DNA from 3 places in the Clostridium thermarum genome. Region 3 is predicted to be linked to each of the others. Evidence: riboswitches for the same ligand, from Rfam matches in the RefSeq annotation. Region 3 holds a riboswitch; each other region holds the start of a gene.

Region 1 (7,025 bases), 730 kb from region 3:
TATACCTTTTTCCATAATATCCGCAGCCAGTTCAGGCGGAGTTTTTTCCAATGTGGTTTTAATAGCATCTATAATTGCTGAAATAGGCTCTTTTAAAGCTTCTCTAATCTGTTCCTGAGTAACGGTTACTGTTTTGGGAAGGCCTGTAACTAAGTCTCTTCCTTTTATATCCATGCTTTTTTCATCATCCATCTTAAAGGCTGATCCTAATTCCATCTTGACATTTTCTGCAGTTCTCTCACCTATCATTAGATTATATTCCTTCTTTATGTAACTGATAATAGACTGATCAAGCTCGTCTCCAGCTATTCTCAAGGATTTACTTGTAACTATACCTTCTAAGGAGATAATAGCAACCTCTGTTGTTCCTCCTCCGATATCTACAATCATGCTTCCTGTTGGTTCGTCTACCGGAAGACCTGCTCCAATTGCTGCAGCCATTGGCTCTTCCATCAACACAACTTCTCTTGCTCCCGCTTGCTTAGCTGCTTCATCTATAGCTCTCTTTTCAACTTCAGTAACACCAGAAGGGAAACATACAATAATTCTGGGACTTGCAAAGCTGCTTCTTCCAATTACCTTGCTTATAAACTTTTTAAGCATCATTTGAGTCACGTCAAAATCAGCAATTACTCCATCCTTCATAGGCCTTATAGCCACAATGTTTCCAGGAGTTCTACCAATCATCTTTTTAGCTTCTTCACCTACGGCTAAAACCTTCTTGTTTGCACTGTTGATAGCTACTACAGAAGGCTCTCTGAGAACAATTCCCTTTCCCTTAACGTAAACCAAAGTATTAGCTGTACCTAAATCTATACCCATATCTTTTGATATTGAAAATATTCCCATTCGTTCTTTCTCCTCTCAGTTACAGTATTCCTTTTTCTTTCAAACTTATATACGTTCCATTCCCTATTATTAAGTGGTCCAATAGCTCAATCCCCAATAATTTCCCACATTCTTTCAGCCGGTGAGTGATATTGATATCTTCACTGCTGGGTGTAGGGTCACCGGAGGGGTGGTTGTGACACACAATGATGGATGCAGCACTTCTTCTTACTGCCTCCATAAACACTTCTCTTGGATGCACTATTGAAGAATTGATGCTTCCCATTGAAACATCCTTTATCAATATTACCTTGTTTTTTGTATTTACAAGTATTATCTTTAGAACTTCCTGTTTTAGACTCCGCATGGTCTCCATAAGAAGATTTGCGGCATCTGCAGGAGATTTTATTATGTACTCCTCGCCGGATTTATAGGTTCTAAATCGCTTTGCAATCTCAGCTAAGGCTAAAAGTTGGGCTGCTTTTGCTTCCTTGATTCCCTTTAACTTCATAAACTCCTCAGCATTTGAATTTAAAAGCCCATTCAAGCCTCCTGCTTCGGTAAGTATGCGGTTACATAGGTTTATAATATTTTCACCACTGTTACCGCTGCGCAGAATCAAGGCCAGCAACTCACTGTTGGATAAACTTTCTGGTCCATACTTGAATAATCTCTCTCTTGGTCTCTCATTTTTAGGTAAATCCATAATTTTAAGGGTATTTGCCATAAAATTTCTCCTTTATAGATTTACCCCCATACCCCTCAATATATGATTAAGTCTATTTAGCGGAAGCCCTACCACATTATAGTAGCATCCATTGATCTCTTCAACGAATACACCACCGCCGCCTTGTATACCATAGGCTCCGGCTTTGTCCATTGGTTCCCCGCTTTCTACATATTTTCTAATTTCACCCTTTGTTAACATTGAAAACTTAACGTCTGTCTTAACATAGTCACATTTAATCTCCAGAGTCTTAGTATTCATGACCGTTAACCCTGAATAGACTTGATGTGTTCGGCCACTGAGTCTTTCAAGCATCAAAATAGCCTCTTCCTTACTGGAGGGCTTGCCTAAAACAGCACTTTCTACAGCTACTATTGTATCACAAGCTATAATCAAGGCTTCTTCCTTGACCCTCTGAGCCACTGAAAGAGCTTTTCCCTTTGACAGCTCAATAACATAGTCGCCGAAATTCCCTTTGAAAGGAACACTATCCTCATCAAAATTACTCACTATTACTGAAAACTCATCAACTATTCTCTTTAGAAGTTCCGTTCTCCTTTCGGAAGCAGAGGCTAATATTATCTTCACTACATATCACTTCCTAATATTTTCTATAAAGTAGTATTGCCACAATTACACCAATTATAGACATTATATTCATATTTAAATTTATCCCAAAAGTAAAAGTTATCACTTTAAGATTTAGGGTTACTGGTGAACTGGTTCCAACAGTATATACGTGTTTCAGGAATTTTAGTACGGTCAGATTTCCGAGCATCTCACCTAAAAGGCTTCCTGTCAAGGCCCCTAATAAAACTAGGAACACAAAGAATATCGATGATTTCCCAGAACCTTTCAAATTCATCCCCCACTTTTTCCAGCCTCATTATTACATCTTTTATAGTTTATCATTTAATATTGCTATAAACAAGTATGTTTATAATGCATTAAAAAAAATTGTTTATCAAATAATACAAAAAAGCGCACAGTTCAATATGTGCCTTTTTTTATTTCTTTATTCCTACTTTTTTTATAACTTCATATATATACGTATAATTTTCTTCAGCCTTTTCTTTTACTATTTCATCAGGAAGAGAGCTCAGATATTTCTTATATTCCTGCAGAATAGTGTAATTCTCATCCTTTTCATTTGCAGAAGAAAGCGGTGCAAGCCATGTCTTAAATTCCTCGGTTTTCACTGCTGTAACATAACTTTCTGTAAGAGTAGTCAAGATCTTTAAATGTCCCTTCATAATCTCTGCTATCAGATAAGAAGATTCTTCGTCAGTATTTATCTCATATGTAATCTTTGTATTGTCTAACCCATTATCATTCATTTTCTTTAAAATCTTATCGTAATCATTCTCATTAAATATGCCTGCTAAAACTCTAAATTTACCCTCTTCTTCAATGGTAAATGGATTCAGTACAGTTTTTACTTTATCCTTCTGGTTTTGAGCATTCTCTTTAACTCCATAATAACCACTTTGTATAATGATAAATCTGGCCGGCAGATTATTACTTTCCTTTTCACTATGTTGTTGAACAGTATCCGTCACAGCTTCTTCACTCTTATTTTCTATTGGTGCCTTTGTACCTCTATCTTTTATAAAAATACTAGATAGAGCTGTACCTAAGAGCACAGCAGCCAGCACTATGCTGACTAACATTACTATTACCACTGTCTTATCTTCCTTTTTTCGCTTATAATCGTATCTTGTGTATTTCATTTTACCACCCCCGATACAATTATATTTTGCATAATGATAGACTATACTAAAAAAGACCCGACAAACTTTGCCAGATCTTCTTTATTATCTAATTAATTTAATATTCTTCTGCCGCCAACGTAAGTGCGTGTATAGTAACTACTGCTGAGTTCGCTTACTGTTACGCATTTACTTCCTGAGGATGCATGAATAAATTGGCCATCACCAATATATATACCTACATGTGATACATATCCCGCAGTGTTAAAAAACACTAAGTCCCCAGCTCTCAGGTTACTCTTAGAAACTGCTGCACCAACACCGGATTGATCCGCTGCAGTACGAGGTAGGCTTACCCCAAATTGCCTATACACATATGAGGAAAAACCTGAGCAATCAAAGGCCCTTGGACCATTTGCACCATACACATAAGGTCTTCCAAGGAAATTGAATGCATACTGAACTAACTTACCGGTGCTGCCACTTGCAATTGTAGAGCCTCCGCTAAAACCTCTTGAGTAGGTTTTCTGTGAAGATGTTGTTACTTGCTTTTTAGGAATTTTAATCGTCTTGTTTGTGGATATAGTCGTTGCGGTTAACACAGTAGTTTCTTCACCTGCCGCAGTGTCCGCTTTTGCTTCCAAACCTTGAAAATGTAAACCTATACATAGCGTAAAAACGAAAAAACCTGCTGACAGTACCTTTGTTTTTAAACTTTTCATTATCAATGACCTCCTTATTGCTTCCGGAGTTAGCTGACGGGTTCGGGTGAAGGTTTCCCTACCGATTATGAGCACGGTCATAACCAGATTAACCCCAAAGAATGGTTCCTCCGTACCCATTTGGGACTCAGCACATAATAAATTATAGTTTGTACAAAGAAAAAAGTCAATAAATTCTAGCCAAATTTATCAACTTATCAGAACTTTTTTCTATTTGTTACGTATAATAATAGTTTTTATTTTTATACCTATACTACTCTAATATTTTCGTTGAATTTATATAGCAGCATATCTTTTTCTTCTCCTTCAACATTAAAGAAATTCTTTGATACCCGATGCAATAAGAAGTTATTCTTCTTCCAAAACTTTACCGCACTGTTACTGCCTGCAACAATACCTGTAGAAAAACTGTGTATATCATAATTAATCTCAAAATGTTTTATCAATTCTCTTAGTATCTTACTGCCAAGTCCCTGTCCCCTTAGGTTGCAGTCTATAACAAAACACCATATGATCACTTCATTGGGGTCTTTAAATTCTACCCGTCCCTTAAACACCCCAATAAGCTTATCCTCTTTTTTTATTTTTAAGAATATTTCATTTTCGCTCATATAATATTCTAAAAATCTATCCCCTAGTTCCTCTATGTTTGTCCATACAGCTTCCGTGGTTTTTCTAATCTGTTCTCCCATCCAGTTTTGAACCATAGCAAGATCTTCCTTTAAGATGCTGGAAATCTCTACGTCCTCAAACGCTAATTCTACATCAAACATATTTCCACCTCACTCTATATAATAATAATTCTACATTAGAGTTAAAAATCCTCTCTTGTCGGAGGATTTTAATTTTACTTTGTCAGTGGAAATATAAAGGGACAGAATAAAAAGAGAGGCATAAAACCTCTCTAATCTTCTCTGTAATATCCAAAATACCGGTGCTCCAATTTTGACACCTATCTCTCGATAGGTGGGTGTCCTCATAGATGTCTCTATCGCCTTCAATGCCGTAAAAGGACTCACAAGATGGTACATATCCTCATCAGAATGTTGAACTCCCATAGTTGTAATGTAGGTTCAAAATAAGAGCTTAACGCATATTTCAGAAATTATTAAATTGGTGCGAAAGACGGGACTTGAACCCGTACGGTCTCCCACACGCCCCTCAAACGTGCGCGTCTGCCAATTCCGCCACTCTCGCATACTCATCCAGCTTCCTTCAGACTTATAGTAATCCATAGGCGCTTCCGACAAATAACATTCTACTACGGATTTTTTAAATCGTCAATAGGAAAATAATAAAAGATTTTTCGGAAGCTAAATCCGAAAAATCTTTTATTGCTAAAATCTCTCACTTTGAGTTTTCAGTTATACAAAGTTCTTTTTTGTATAAGAGTTTATAAATATTATAGTTTGTTTTAATCCTTTTAATATACTGATCCGTTTCCTTGAAGGGTATGTAATCAAGTTTTTTACCATCCTTGGAATACTTCTCATTTTGGAGCCAACTGTTAACATTTCCTCGTCCGGCGTTATAGGCTGCTAAAATCAGCTCCGTTCTATTTCCAAACTCCTTACGAAGATCGTTGATATACCAACACCCCATCCTAATATTTGTTTCAGGATCATACAACATCGCCTCGGTATAGTTGTCTATCTTCATCATTGAAGCTATCCATTCTCCGGTACTGCCGGTTATCTGCATCAGACCATTTGCATTCTTATGGGATTTAGCTTCCACTTTAAAGTTGCTTTCCGCTTTAATAAGTGCTGCTACAAAAAACGGATCTATATTATATTCTTTGGAATATTTATTTATATAGTTTGTGAAATTAAGTGGATAGATTTTTTCAGCCAACCAATAAAATAAAACTGCAAATAGGGCAATTGTCAATATAACAAATATAGCTACACCATTTCTTTTCTTTTTCTTTTTCATTCCATACCTCAGCTAAGTTTAATTCAAGTATATACTTAACACTTCAATAACCTCTTTCACCTGTTCCTTGAGATAGTCAAGGTCTTTGCTGTTATCAATGATAAAATTCACATATTTTTTCTTTTCATCAAGGCTCATTTGGGCATTGATTCTATTTAGTGCTTGTTGAGTAGTTAAATTATCCCGAATTTTTAGCCTCTCCACTTGTAAATCTTTATCTACCCAAACCAATATGTTCAAATCCATATTTTCATGAATTCCATGCTCTATAAGGGTGGGAGCATCCAGAACACATACTTTAACGCCTTCTGTTTCCTTGGCTTTAAGCCTTTTAAATATCTCTTCCTTAATTGGAGGTATCATGATATCATCTAGTTTTTTTCTTTCACCTGGATATTTGAAAATATATTCTCCCAAGGCTTTTCTGTTAAGACTTCCTTCAGCTGTAAAAAAGTGCTCACCAAAGGTATTCTTAATAGCTTTAGATATTTCAGGATAAAGCACTAATACTTCACGGGCTATAATGTCTGCGTCGATCACTTCTATGCCCTTTTCGGTAAAAATGGCAGAAACAGTACTTTTACCTGAAGCAATTCCTCCAGTTAGGCCAACTTTAAACAACCTAGTCACCCTCTCTTTAAATTTACGCTTTCCAAAATAAATTTATAACTCAATACACAATATTATGCCACTTATTTGGCATCATACCATGTCTTGCCTACGCTTATATCCACTTCCATTGGTACTGATAAATCCATAACCTCTTCCATCTCTCTCTTTACAAGCTCTCTGATTTCTTCTTCTTCATCCTTATAGACATTAAGTATGAGTTCATCGTGAACCTGCAGTATAAGAGTAGACTTGTAGTTTCCCTCCTTAAGCTTGTTATATACATTTACCATAGCAAGCTTTATGATATCTGCAGCACTTCCCTGTATAGGAGCATTCATAGCTAATCTTTCCCCAAGTGCTTTCATTATCTTGTTTGATGCATTGACTTCGGGAATATATCTTCTCCTATTTAGTACTGTAGTAACATATCCCTTTTTCTGTGCTTCTTCAATTATGGTATCCATGTACCGTCTTACCCCTGGATATCTTTCA
Region 2 (7,025 bases), 1.7 Mb from region 3:
GTCTGAAGGAAGTAAGTCCGGTGTACACTGTATTCTCTTACATTGAAGGTTTACGGTCTTAGCTAATGCTTTTGCCAGTGTAGTCTTTCCCACACCCGGTACATCCTCCATGAGAATATGTCCACCGGCTAAAATGCCCTTTACAATATCAGTGATTTCATGACCCTTACCTAAAATGGATTTTTCCACATTACTGATTATCTTTTTCACTAACTCTTTTTGTATCATGTAGCCCACCTCATTTACATCCTCTTATTCATATTTATTCTAGGAAGGTACATCAAATCCTTCATACTTTATCTGCAATTAACAGATTTTGCATTTTTTATAGATTATATAGAATTTTATAGTAATTTCATACAAAAGAAATACCACAGTACATCCATATCCTAAAGCTTATTTTTTTATTCTTTATATTATGACATAAAAAGCAAAGAGAGGCTTGTTTACCACTAATTAGTGTAAACAAAACCTCCCTCTGCCACTATATGCCTAATCCCTCATTATCTGCATATAGGGATAATGTAATATTTAAATTTCCGTTTCTGGACCTTAAATTATCAAGAAATTCCTTTTGACTTGTTTCGGTATTCATATCTACTGTATAAACAAGCTGAAATAAGCTTCCCAAATCTGTAGTTTTAACTTTTATTAACTCATAGTTCTTAGTATATTTTTCAAAGATGTCATCAAAGACTCCCTCATAATTCAGATTTTCCGGTATTGTTATCTTCAGAAGCTTTTTAACAGTTTTCTTTGCTCCGAAGTTAATTAAGTTTAAGAAGAACATCAGCAGGCACAGGAAAACTGTAAAGAGGACTGCATATCCGAAGACCCCTACGCCACAAGCCAATCCAGCTGCCATAGCAAAGAGGACATAGGATATATCTTTTGAATCACCAGGTGCGCTTCTAAATCTTATGATTGAAAAGGCTCCTGCTAAACTGAAGGCCCTTGCCACATTACTTCCTATCAACAGAACGATTATTGCTATAACAGTAGGTACAATTATCAAGGTCAATGAAAAGTTTTGAGAATAACCACCTTTGTTTGAAGTTTTCATATAGGTAATACTGATTATTGCTCCTAAAATAAAGGATATTAATATAGTTAAAATGGCATCTTTTAAAGAAATTGCTGTGCCAGTTGCTGTTGTGTTGGATAAGCTGTTGTATAATGATTCAAACATATTGCTTTCTCTCCTTCTTTGTTTTTTCTCTAGCTATCATTCTTTTATATTCTGTTCCATACTTAGAAAAACTTTGCTTATATATCTTTTCCTCTGATAATAGCTGTGCAAGCCATAGGGGAAAGGTTTTCTCCGCCTTTATCTCCATGAGCCATTGCCCCTTCTCCAAAAGTCCTTCACCATAATCTCCACTTTCCAATTTGAGATCATACCTTCTGCTTCTAATATTTGTATCAAAGGTTATTCTCAGATCTCTGCTCTCCTTGCTGAATAAAGCCTTTCTGTCATAGGCTAAGTAGAGCTTGGGTTCAACCTTATAGATCCTTAACATATACTCAATTTCCTTAAGTACCTGCTTGTTCATATAATTCTTAAACTCCGGCAGTTTTCCTGTAGCTACAAATTCATAAGCCTCATTTAGCTTTAGTCTGATTCTTCTTTTGTTGACAAGGCCGCAAACTTTTTTCTTTATCTCAAGAAACACCTTTTCATCTTCTTTTGGTACCCCATAAGCCCTAAGCCTCAGCTTTTCTTTATAAGCGGGTTTTGATAAGGAGTTTCTGATTAATTGATCATCAATTGTATCATAATAAATATTGCTTATGGTATAAAACTCATGGTTTCTGTTATATTCATCCAGTTCCATATATTGAATAAGAACTTCTTGGATTCTATCATACTGATCCTGAGATAAAATGTATTTATTTTCTTTTCTGTTAAAGACCTCTATTGCCACTCTAACTCTCCTCTCTGCCGGTGTATTTATGTTTGTCTCCATCTGATGATTCTATCTTACAAAGTTAACCTTAAATAAACCTTAAATAAATTTAATTATTTTCAGCCATAAGTTTTGATTTTATTTAAGGTTTATTAAAGGTAGGCTGTGATATAATGTAACTGTTCCATAAAAAACTTAATTTTTTCAAAACTACGGAGGTAAAACAATGAGAATACTATTAGTAGAAGATGAAATCCCTTTAGCGGAGGCATTGGCACAAATATTAAGAAAAAACAATTATACCGTAGATATGGTTCACGACGGTGAAATAGGATTAGATAATGCATTTAGTGACATTTACGATTTGATTATATTAGACATTATGCTTCCTAAGATGGATGGCCTAACTGTTCTGAAAAATATAAGAAAGGAAGGTCTGGGAGTACCGGTAATACTTCTCACCGCAAAGGGGGAAATCACCGATAAGGTTGCCGGCCTTGACAGCGGTGCTGATGATTATCTGGCAAAACCCTTTGCCACTGAGGAACTACTGGCTAGGATACGTGCAGTGGCCAGACGTAAAGGAGAGGTAATTCAAAATAGTACATTAAAATTTGGAGACATCGAATTAAATCCTTCAACCCTTAAATTATCCACCTCTACTAAGGAGGTAAAACTCATATTGAAAGAAAGTGAGCTGCTTGAACTCCTTATTAACCGAAAGAACTCTGCTACTTCAAAGGAATTAATTATAGAAAAGCTTTGGGGATTTGATTCTGAAGTGGAGCACAATCACGTAGAGGTCTATATTTCTTTTTTGAGAAAAAAGCTGGCCTTCTTAAATTCAAAGGTCATTATAAGTACTGTCCGAGGTGTGGGCTATATTTTAGAAATGCAAAAGGACAAATGATATTCTAGTCAGGAGGAATACAAGGGGGAATGCCTATGTTTAAAGAGCTTAAAAAGAAATTTCTCATGCTTAATTTAGTAATAATATCCGTGACTATGCTTGCAGCTTTTCTAACCATCTATTTAATAACCTATAATAACACCAGAAGAGAAATTGACATGGAGCTAAGGAAGCTATCTGAATTCAATCGTAAGCCCACTGATGGTTTTATGGATCGCCCTGGTATGAATTTATCAGATTTTGACCAGACACCCCCAAAACGCTCCGTTTCATTTGTAGTTTATACCGATAGCAAAGGTAATAAGCTTGCAACCTCTTCTATTTTTGAATTAGAAGATATTTTCTATGAAACCGCAAAAAATATAGCTTTGTCAAAGAATACTGAGAAAGGCCGTTTAAAATTGGATGGTACCCATTGGGCCTATATGAAAACTACCTACTTTGACGGATACAAAATAACTTTTTTGGATATCTCGGATAGTCAAGGAATTTTGACCAGACTGATATATACCTTTGCAGCAGTGGCAGCAGTGATGCTCATAGTCATTTACTTTATCAGCCGCTTCTTTGCAAACCGATCCATTGAGCCTATAAAGGAAGCTTTTGACAAGCAGAAACAGTTTATTGGTGATGCTTCTCATGAGCTTAAAACTCCCTTATCTGTAATAAATACAAATGTAGATGTGCTGTTGGCTAATAGTGACGATACTATCAGCGATCAGTCTAGATGGCTTTATTACATTAAATCAGAAGTGGAGAGGATGGCTCGGTTAACCAATGACTTACTATATTTAACCCAGGTGGATTATTCAGAAACAAAAATGATTTTCTCAGAATTCAATTTGAGTGAAGCTGTGGAAAGTGTGCTGCTCACCATGGAAGCAATGATTTTTGAAAATAATATATATTTAGATTATGACATAGAGCCCAATATAACTATTAAAGGTAACAGCGAACAGTTTAAACAGGTAGTGATGATATTATTGGATAATGCCTTAAAATACACCAATCCTAAAGGAAAGGTAACTATGGTATTAAAGAAAAATCATAACAACGTTATCTTGACAGTTTCCAATACCGGTAAAGGTATACCGGAAGAACATTTGCCCAAGATTTTTGATCGCTTTTACCGCATAGATAAGTCCCGTGCCAGAAACAGCGGAGGCTATGGCTTGGGCTTAGCCATTGCCAAGACCATCGTTCAGCAGCACGGCGGGAAGATTTCAGTGAAGAGTATTGAAAATGAACTTACCACCTTCACAATAGAATTATAATTCGTGTTAAATGAATAACTTAAAAATAAAGAGTCTGGATCAGCTTTAATACTGCCCCGGACTCTTTACATTTATTCAGGCTCAGCCCTGTAATAATATGGCTCCAATATAATGGACATCCTTCACTTCCAGAAGCTCAGTGACCACATCTTTTACCCTCTCCGAATCCACCGGAGCTTTATCAACTATGACTCCGCTGGTTTCTCTAAAAATCTCAACAGCAGCATAAAAAATAAAACCTGCCACTATAAGAGAGGCAATAGGATCAATAATAGCTGGGGCCCCAAGCCTTATACCTATAACAGTAGCAAGTACCCCTACAGATACAAATATATCTGCTCGGGTATGAAGTGAATCTGAGACAAGTATCTGACTATGATACTCCCTTCCCTTCTTATACTCATAGCTACTGACAAAAATATTGATAACCAGGGTTATAATTAAAGTAATAATACTCTCAAGATTAATACTTAGCTCTACAGGATTAATAAATCTCTGAACCCCACCATTGATAATATTTATTCCAACTGCTGACAACATTACCCCTATAAAAAGTCCTGCCAAGGTTTCAAATTTACTGTGGCCGTAGGGATAGTCTTTATCCACCGGCTTTGATGCAAACCAAATTCCGATAAGGCCAACAATATTTGAGGACCCGTCTGATAAGGAATGAAATCCATCTGCCATCATACTCGTACTCTCAATTACAGCTCCCAGAATAATTTTTAGTGCAGCTACAAGAATATTGGCAAAAAAATTATCAGCAGTACATTTCGCACTTTTTTTAAACTATCACCTTCCATTGTCACATAAAATTACCAAAGGCATCTTCATATTTTCTTCATATTTGTTTGTTAGAATCCCCTTGTGCTTGAGTTTGTCCCCCTTTTTTATCTAAATAAGTGCAAGCAAAATATATATGGTTTCAAGCCGAATGCTAAGGCAGCGGAGGATCAATAAAATTGGGGTGAATCCATCTTGGTAGGGAACTCTCTTTCCGAACCCGTCAACTAACTTCGTAGGCTTATGAGAGGAGTAAACATGAACAAACGTAATATTATATTAGCTTCTATAATACTAGGAGTATCTTTGTCTATTTTTTCAATTGTTAAATTTGAGAATACAGCAAAAGCTGGAGTTTACCAAGACCAGTCAGGAAATACTGTAATCTCAGACAATATTTCTACATATTCCGTACAAGCCCCGCCTGCCGAAACAACAGCGCAAACACAGCAGACCAATGAAAGTAATACAAATGATGAAATAAGTGTTGCAGTATCAGACACACAAAAGTCAACTGCAGATACTACAAGCAACGTGCCATTATCTAGAGGAGGAACACCATCTCCAAAAAAACTAGAGGAGGCAAAAAAAATGGCCCAAGCTGCTGAAGCAGAGACTAAAGCAAAGGCTGAAGCTAAAGCAAAGGCAGAGACTGAAGCAAAAGCAATAGCTGAAAAAGAAAGTAAGGTGGAGCTGCTGGATTGGTGGGATTCTGCCAGATATGTCTTTTCCAGAGGCACTACGGCAGTAGTTACTGACGTTTACACCGGTAAAAGCTTTAAGGTTCAGAGGACAATGGGGACAAACCATGCAGACACTGAAGCTTTAACAAAGGAAGATACCGCCATAATAAAAAGCATCTGGGGCGGGTTTTCTTGGGAGAGACGTCCCGTTATAGTAACAGTTGATGGAAGAAAACTTGCTGCCTCTATGAGCGCCATGCCCCACGCAGGAGTAGATTCAGAACCTGCCTACGAATATGTAAATAACCGTTCAAATGGCTATGGCAGCGGTGAAAACTTAGATGTGATAAAAGGCAATGACATGGACGGACACTTTGATATTCACTTCTTAAACAGCACAAGGCACATGGATGGTGATAAGGATCCTCAGCACCAAACTGCAATAAAAGTTGCTGCCGGTAAATAAACAGAATCCACCTGTGCTTTAAACACAGGTGAATTCTAATGGAATTTTACTTCATAAATAAAAAGATCTAATTCTCTTTGTAACTTATATCTATGTGTAAGGATTCTCCGTCATCAAAGTTTAACGGTACACAAACTGTTACAGCTTTGGCAGGAGTCAGCTCCATGTTTTCACAGGTTAACACAGTTGGGGGAGTAATATCTATAGACATATTTGCTTTATAAAATATATTGGCAGTGTGCCCCATAACCATATTAGCCAACTCAGCTATTGCACTTTTGGCCATTTCATCCAGCTCCGGCACAGGCATCCCAAACATCATAGCTGAGGCAATCCTACATGCTAATTGCTTGGACAGAGAGAGTACAACACTACCACTTATTTCACCAGTTATACCTATCATAATAATAACAAGATTTCCGATGTGTGGAGTACTTCTTGTGAATACCCTGCCAATTGTTGGCTTTAGTCCAGTTGTCTGGTTTACTACATCTAAGCTTGCTTCAATAAAGGGATTTATGTATTCCACCCTCAATGATGTCAACCCCATTTCTCTATATTATTAACTCCATATAGAACTATAAAATTCGTGTGTCACATAAATGATAATTATTAGAATCATTTACTTATTAAGCTTAATTATAATTGCATTCAATGGCTTTGTCAAGACATGTTATATTATGTAGAAAATTTAATAATATAGTAAAGAACAAACCTATGGGAGGTATTTCTCCCATAGGTTTATAATATCTTATACTTTTTATACGTCTGCAGCCTTTCTTAATGCCTCATCTAAATCTGCAATAAGGTCCTCTACATCCTCAATACCAATGGAAAGTCTTATCATGTCAGGAGTGACTCCAGCGGCTAATTGCTGCTCTTCTGAAAGCTGGGCATGGGTTGTACTTGCAGGGTGTATTACCAGGGATTTTGCGTCTGCCACATTGGCCAGCAGTGAGAAAAGCTCAAGGCTGTTTATAAACTTTCTTCCGGCTTCTAAGC
Region 3 (7,025 bases):
TTTCATGAGCTCATACTGCAGCGTGCTTAAGCCCTGATTGGACCTGGCATACAAATAGGTGTCATACCAGCTGTTCCACTGTCCGACTGCTATAAACAATGAAACTGTAGCGATAACCGGAAGACATAATGGGAAAATTATTTTGTAGAATATAACAAAGTCATTTGCTCCATCTATCTTAGCAGATTCCTGTAAGGCCATGGGCAGATTATCAATGAAAGACCTGATAATTATTACATTAAAGGTTGATATAAGTCCCGGAATAATGTAGACCGCGAACTTGTTAATCAAACCCAGATTCCTTATGAGCAAATATTCAGGAATCAGACCTCCACCAATGTACATTGTCAATATAAAAATTACTGCAACAAACTTGTTTAATATATAATCTTTTCTGCTTAAAGTATAAGCTAACATTGTACTGCATAGCACTCCCGCTACGGTACCTGCTACTGTCCTCAGGACGGACATAATGAAAGCATTCACTAAGTTGTTGTTTGACTGAAATATCTCCTTATAGTTTGCTAGTGTAAATTTTCTAGGTATAATATGGATTCCACCCTTTACAGTATCCAAGGCATCATTAAGGGATACAGCCAACACATTCAGAAAGGGATAAAGCGTAACAATTACCACAAGAATCATTATTATATATAAAACCATATCGAATATACCAATTTTTTTACGTCTTGAACTCATATTGCACCTCCCATCATACGATTCCGCCTTCACCGGTTTTCTTTGCTATGAAATTAGCACCAAAGACAAGGATTATTCCAACTACGGATTTAAAGATACCTATTGCAGTACCGTAAGAATATCTGAACATCCCTATACCGTAATCCAAGGCATATTTGTCTAATACTAAAGCCTTCTGCTGTACTACGTTGTTACCAAGCAGCATCTGCTTTTCAAAACCGATATTTATAAGATTACCTATGCTCATAATTAAAAGCACGATTACAGTTGATCTTATTCCCGGTAGAGTTATGTGAATCATCTGTTTAAATCTGTTAGCACCATCTACCTTGGCTGCTTCGTACATCTCCGGATCAATTCCTGTTATAGCTGCAAGATAGATAATAGCATTCCAGCCTGTCTCCTTCCAGAGATCGGAACCAATTACAACTCCCCAGAACATATTTGGTTTCGTCATAAAATGTATTGGCTCCTTTATTATGTTTAATGCCATTAGCAGTTCATTTACAGCTCCTGCCGGTGCCAGCATGCTATTTACCAAACCGGCTACAACCACCCAGGATACAAAGTGAGGCAAATATGATATAGTTTGTACCAACCTTTTAAACTTTAAAGTCTTCAGTTCATTTATAAGAAGTGCAAAGCTGATAGAAAATATAAAGCCGAAAATTATTCCCAGAATACTCATTCCTAAAGTATTTTCCATAGCTTGATAAAACTGCGGTTCTTTGAACAATGTTATAAAGTGCTTTAGTCCTACCCACTGCTGATCAAGCAGTGTGGCAAACCACCCCTTTCCAGTCTTAAACTTGAAGTCCTGGAAGGCCATCAACCATCCTGTAAGTGGTACATATCTAAATATAATTACCCATATTACAAATGGGATGGACATAGCTATTAAATACTTCTGTTCCTTTATATTCTTCCATGTAAACTTTCTGTCTTTTCTAGACAGCGTTTTCATAGAAACCTCTGTGGTCCCCTGCATTGTTATACCTCCATTTAAGTTTTTGAAATTCTAACGTATTGATTCCTATGCTTAAATACTACTATCTATGGGGATTTTTTTATACCCACAAAAATGTATATGTTTTCATGTAAAAATTATAGGTATAGTAAAAGACCACTAATTAACCATGATTAACTGTTAATTAGTGGTCTTGATTGATTTAAAGAAGAAAGGGTTTATAGCCCCCTACTATAGGCACAGCTCCTCTGTGCCGGAATTAATGCAGTCATATAAAACCCTCTTTAAATCTAATACTTCCTTCATTTCAAAATACCCGGTCTTTTTGTGTATATAATTTATTGCCTGCACAGCTCCCTGTGCAAAGATCTTTCTTGAAAAGGATTCATGACTTATCTCTATCTTGTCATCCTCACCGAAAATCTGAACTTCATGTCTACCCACAACACCACCGGCTCGGATTGCATTAATAGGTATCCTCTTATTGTATACACCGGATGATTTTAAACCTCTTTCCATCTCCCTTGCCAATTTTACAGCTGTTCCGGATGGCGCATCTTTCTTATGTTTATGGTGTATTTCTGTTATTTGAAAATCATAATTGTTCAATATATTTGCAGCAATATTACTTAAGAGCATTACTGTATTTATTCCTAAGGTAATATTGGGTGCATAAACAATTCCATTATGGAACTTATAGGGTAGACTTGATAATTCCTTAAGCTCATTATCGCTGAAACCTGTAGTCCCTATTACCATGTTCACCTTTGCCATTGATAAGGTCTTTGCGTTCTTCATGGTAGCCTTTGAATTGGAAAAGTCTACTACTGCATCAGGCCTAGTCTTGAGTATAATCTCTTCCAAGTCATTAGAAGATCTTATTTTTATTTTTGCCTTTTCATCACCGATTATAGTTCCAAGCTCTTTGCCCAGTTTTTCACTGCCTGGACTGCAAATAGCAGCAACTAACTCCATATTTTTTTGTTCTAATATTCCTTTAGCTACATACTGACCGGTCCTGCCCAATCCAATGACACAGACTTTAATCATCTAATCCCTCCTCTTTCTATGCTTACGAGGTTAGCTGACGGATTCGGGTTGAAAGATAACCCTACCTAATATGTATTAGGATTCACCCCTTAAATTGGTTCCCCCGCTCTTTTTGATTCAGCATATGGGTTGCAACCATATAGTTACAACCAACAACTTTATTTTATCATTAGGGTTGCACCTAGTCAATGTATTATTTGCACTTGTTTCTTATTTATGGAATTTTGATACAATAATTAAATAACTAGTTTTTTCAATTTTATATATGTATCTTTATCCATGCTATTTACTTCACCTATTTGTAAGACTTTGAACTGCAAGCCACTCCATTATGCTTACATTTTCACCTTTTACAGTTACCGGACTTCCATCGTAATCAAGCCTGCACTGGTTATTCAAGGTATATATCCAAGAGAAATGTCCATGATATTTGTAGGGTGCTCCATTTTTGTCTTTATATAAACCTGTAGTATCTACAACCTCATCCCAATAAGTAAAGTGGACATCCTTAGCTCCTGCCTCCAGCAATCTCTTATATGTCTTAACTGCAGTCTGATTTGGATCCACTACCGGGTCATTTTTAGAATGGGTAAACCAGATTGGTATATTCTTTATAGTATTAATCTGCTCATCGGAAATATTTACATCATAGTAGGCTTCACAGATGGGATAGGCTGCGGCAAAATACTGAGGATAGGTCAGAAGCATCTTCATTGTCTGAAGCCCCCATTTGAACAGCCTCCAATATATATTCTGTTCCTATCAATATGGGGAGTTTTATTCACATAATTTTTGATCAAATTCATCAAAGCTTCAGTATACTTTGAAGTTCCGTCAAAGGCATACTGGCCGTTTCCTCCATCCATCCACATTGTAGGTGACTGCGGGGCCAGTACATATGCGCCATGAAAGATGTCTTGTATTTCCTTTGAGGCTAAGTTAACAACCTTGTTTCCTATCAGTACTATGTTTGGATCTGTACCGCCCTCTCCTGCACCGTGAAGCCAGATAAGCAGTGGATTCTTTTTATTATCCGACTTTGGCTCATATGCGGCATAAGTCAAGGTAATATTCTTGTAGGTTATACTGTCCTTTCTAAACTCATCGGCAATCAGTATTTTTTCGCCATCTTTCTTATTCCAAAGTTCACCGGTTGAGTTTTTGCTGATAACATAATCCCACTGCACCCACTGATTCAAATTCCGTTTTATATTGTAGTTAAAGGGTGAGCCCAACACCTCTTCCGGTCCAACCTTCATTTCAAGTGTTATATAGTTTCCTGTGTCCAATGGATTACTATTTTCATCAGAAACATATGCATTAATTATCTCTCTCTCTCCCCCAAGCCCTGTTGAAGAATCTTCTGCCTTCCGCTCTACCTTTACTGTGTAATCGCTACTATCAGCGTGGTTAACCTCCTCATTCAGCTTTATTACCACTTTAGTAATTGCCGGCCCCCAATCAAAGCCTTCAATAATCGTTGAATATGACCCCTTCATTTTTAAATCCATCCTTTCAATTTGTATAGAAGTACCGTCACTTTGTTTGTTGCATCCCAACAGTACTGCTATAATTCCTGATCCCCATAATAACACTTTAAGATTTTTACGCATAATTTACCCTTTTTAAAATTGTCATTACTTATATATTTTACCATATATGCAAAGTATTTAGCATACTGCTTTTTTAGTGACAAAAAATATGTATATTTAAAGTAAACTCCGCTCCATCCCCCACACCCTCAAACCCTTATCCCTTCTCGCCTTAATTCTATTTGCCCAACTCTTTCCAGATAAAAACAAGTCACGGTTTTAATAAGGTTTTTACTCTTATTTTTCCGTGACTTTTACTAATTCTTTAATTTTTTATAAGTTTGTGTGTCATTAGATTATTATTATAGAACTACACCTTATAAATATTATCAAATTGTGGATATTTATCTATAAATGCTTTATTTGCAGCCTGGAGTTTTTCAAAATACTCCCTATATGAGTCGCTCAATATTTTTAAATTTTCAATAAATATATCGTAATATCCGCTCTCTTGCTGAAATTTCAGTAATAATTGCTGTATTTTAGAGACTGGTGATTTTTTATATTCATCTGAGTTTCTGTATTCCAAATATTTTTCAATGTCTTCTTTATTTTCTTCTAAATACATATCTATATTGTTTACTGAATCTATTATGGATGAATTAATTCTCTGCATATCTGCTTCTTCCATCTGTCCAAGACCCTGCTGCAAAAATTCTTCCAGTTCTTTAGGGAATTCTATTTCTTGAATTTTATCCAAATAATCAACGATTTTATTATATGCCCTTTCTTTTTCCTCATTATCAATTCTCCCATTAAGAAACTGTCCAAAATGTACGCATAGATACATTCCATAACCTCCTGGAAATGCTTGCAGCAGTTTCTCTTTGATTGTAAATTGCTTCTCAATGTCTTTTTCAATATAGGTAATTGCCTGCTTAATATCATAGTCTTTTATTAACTGTTCCAGACATTTTTTCTTAGCCATTGATTTTTCAACTTCTAAATCCATCTTGTATTTACACTTCGCCAGAGCAGCGGCTTTATTTGTACTTGCAAGAATATCTTTGATTTCAGAAATACTGATGCCTAATTTCCTTAAAACTCCAATTTCTTTTAATACTGAAATATCTTCATCACTGTAATTCCGATAACCGTTATCCTCTATCCTTGGAGATATAAGTCCCTCCCGTTCATAATATTCAACTGCTTTCTTTGTCAATTTACATTCTCTACATACATCTTTAATTAACATTATTATCACCTCGTAATTATCATAGGCTAATACCTAAGGTGATAGTCAATACCTATTTTGTATAAAGTTTAAAAATATACGCAATGTACAGAGTACTTTTTTATCCGATAAATCCTCACATTTGCTTTATTAATTTTCAATATTTTCTCAGCAAATACTGCTTATTTTGTTTACTTAATGAAATCACTGCTCATTTAAAACTCGTTTCCCTAAGGCATTAAGTTTCTGGCAAGACTCGTACTTTGTAAGATAGTATTTTCTATTTAAGTAAAATAATGATTTATAAACACCAATAGTATGTGTTCTTCCGTTTCTTAATATAATAGTTACCTGCTTTTTCTTTACTATACCTTAAAACAAATGCTGCTTACTTTCCTTTTGTGTTTTTAGCAATGATAAAGTACCGAAAGGTTTCTAGTGTTGCATTAATACAATTAAATACTGTTGACAATTTTAAAGGGAGCTATTAGATTTTTATATATTCCAATAACTCTCTGATTTTTGGTTAGCTTGGACTCAAAAAGAAAAATTTACCATTAAGTAGTTGGATTTATCCTATGGCTAAAAAAATCCCCTAACGGGGACTCTCAATAGAGTGGCTAACGCCACTCTATTGCTTTTCAATGTCACCGGTAAAATAAAAGTCTGCATTACAACGAGGGCATACCAAAATAGGCATTCCCAAATCTTCACATTTAGAGTCTTCCTCAAGAATCTCATCCATGTATGCAATCTAATCTACCACAAAGGCTGGGGCCCACTCTTCGAAACCGCACTTGCGGCATTGATATTTGTACACAATTTCTTTCTCTATTGGATTGAGTTCGTAATAATATTCGTCTATTGGATCCATCTGGTTTATCCTCCTTATAGGTTGATTCCCTTATATCATATATCAAACCATAGTCATCATGCCAGATTTTCCATAATTCCATTTCTTTTTTACACTTTCTGCATTCTAATGGATTTCTATCAAAAGTCTCTATTATTCTCTGCTTCCACCTCTTTTTTTCTTGTTTCTTTTTCTATTTAGAATATCTGAAATCTTTAACTGTTTAACAAACTTATACAAGTGTATTATTTCTTTAGCCAAAGCATTTTTCTTCCTTGAATATAGACCATACCTTCTAACGCACTTAAAGCCTTTTTTATGAATTTGTTGTACCAGCTTTCCAATGAACGTTAATACATCCAATGTAACTTTTATATGTTCACCGGTATCATGGTCTTCGCACCAAAAGGTTACATTCTCACCATCATAGCTTTCAATTCTATACTCTGCTATCGCAGCTCTTGCAAGATATCTCCCTATGTATTTAGTGGCTTTTTTCATATCTGTAAGGGCTCTGTCTGCATTAACATAAAAACCATCTTTATATACCCTGTACAAGGTACTAATTAATTTTCTAGTTTTATAATCCTTAAAATATTTCTTTATGATATCTAAAACAATTTTTTGCCAAGACTTCCTTAGGTATTCATATGGTATATATTCTACCGGCTTCCACCAGCTATATTTATT

The links. Region 3 has a riboswitch for cyclic di-AMP ahead of dapB (4-hydroxy-tetrahydrodipicolinate reductase). Riboswitches for the same ligand answer to the same signal wherever they lie in the genome.
Region 1: it holds a riboswitch for cyclic di-AMP, as region 3 does, so the genes downstream of both, FHY60_RS11490 (C40 family peptidase) here and dapB (4-hydroxy-tetrahydrodipicolinate reductase) in region 3, are expected to answer to the same signal.
Region 2: it holds a riboswitch for cyclic di-AMP, as region 3 does, so the genes downstream of both, FHY60_RS18275 (hypothetical protein) here and dapB (4-hydroxy-tetrahydrodipicolinate reductase) in region 3, are expected to answer to the same signal.

What each region holds. Positions count from the first base shown of each region.
Region 1 covers NZ_CP040924.1:2,552,262-2,559,286, forward strand. The annotation lists gene FHY60_RS11465 (rod shape-determining protein) at 1-849, opposite strand, end outside; gene radC (RadC family protein) at 869-1,555, opposite strand; gene FHY60_RS11475 (Maf-like protein) at 1,568-2,143, opposite strand; gene FHY60_RS11480 (DUF4321 domain-containing protein) at 2,157-2,414, opposite strand; gene FHY60_RS11485 (SPOR domain-containing protein) at 2,563-3,285, opposite strand; gene FHY60_RS11490 (C40 family peptidase) at 3,378-3,986, opposite strand; cyclic di-AMP (ydaO/yuaA leader) riboswitch at 3,990-4,129, opposite strand; gene FHY60_RS11495 (GNAT family N-acetyltransferase) at 4,235-4,759, opposite strand; RNA gene ssrS (6S RNA) at 4,903-5,094, opposite strand; tRNA gene FHY60_RS11505 (tRNA-Leu) at 5,101-5,183, opposite strand; gene FHY60_RS11510 (lytic transglycosylase domain-containing protein) at 5,334-5,921, opposite strand; gene coaE (dephospho-CoA kinase) at 5,940-6,542, opposite strand; gene polA (DNA polymerase I) at 6,614-7,025, opposite strand, start outside.
Region 2 covers NZ_CP040924.1:1,564,398-1,571,422, reverse strand. The annotation lists gene FHY60_RS07060 (AAA family ATPase) at 1-228, opposite strand, end outside; gene FHY60_RS07055 (DUF4956 domain-containing protein) at 485-1,189, opposite strand; gene FHY60_RS07050 (polyphosphate polymerase domain-containing protein) at 1,182-1,967, opposite strand; gene FHY60_RS07045 (response regulator transcription factor) at 2,134-2,817, shown strand; gene FHY60_RS07040 (sensor histidine kinase) at 2,853-4,091, shown strand; gene FHY60_RS07035 (cation diffusion facilitator family transporter) at 4,173-4,796, opposite strand; cyclic di-AMP (ydaO/yuaA leader) riboswitch at 5,010-5,131, shown strand; gene FHY60_RS18275 (hypothetical protein) at 5,133-6,023, shown strand; gene FHY60_RS07025 (chemotaxis protein CheX) at 6,091-6,552, opposite strand; gene FHY60_RS07020 (homocysteine synthase) at 6,784-7,025, opposite strand, start outside.
Region 3 covers NZ_CP040924.1:3,278,244-3,285,268, forward strand. The annotation lists gene FHY60_RS14950 (carbohydrate ABC transporter permease) at 1-699, opposite strand, end outside; gene FHY60_RS14955 (ABC transporter permease) at 713-1,663, opposite strand; gene dapB (4-hydroxy-tetrahydrodipicolinate reductase) at 1,898-2,716, opposite strand; cyclic di-AMP (ydaO/yuaA leader) riboswitch at 2,722-2,849, opposite strand; gene FHY60_RS14965 (hypothetical protein) at 3,008-3,430, opposite strand; gene FHY60_RS14970 (hypothetical protein) at 3,427-4,329, opposite strand; gene FHY60_RS14975 (MerR family transcriptional regulator) at 4,619-5,503, opposite strand; gene FHY60_RS14980 (IS91 family transposase) at 6,489-7,025, opposite strand, start outside.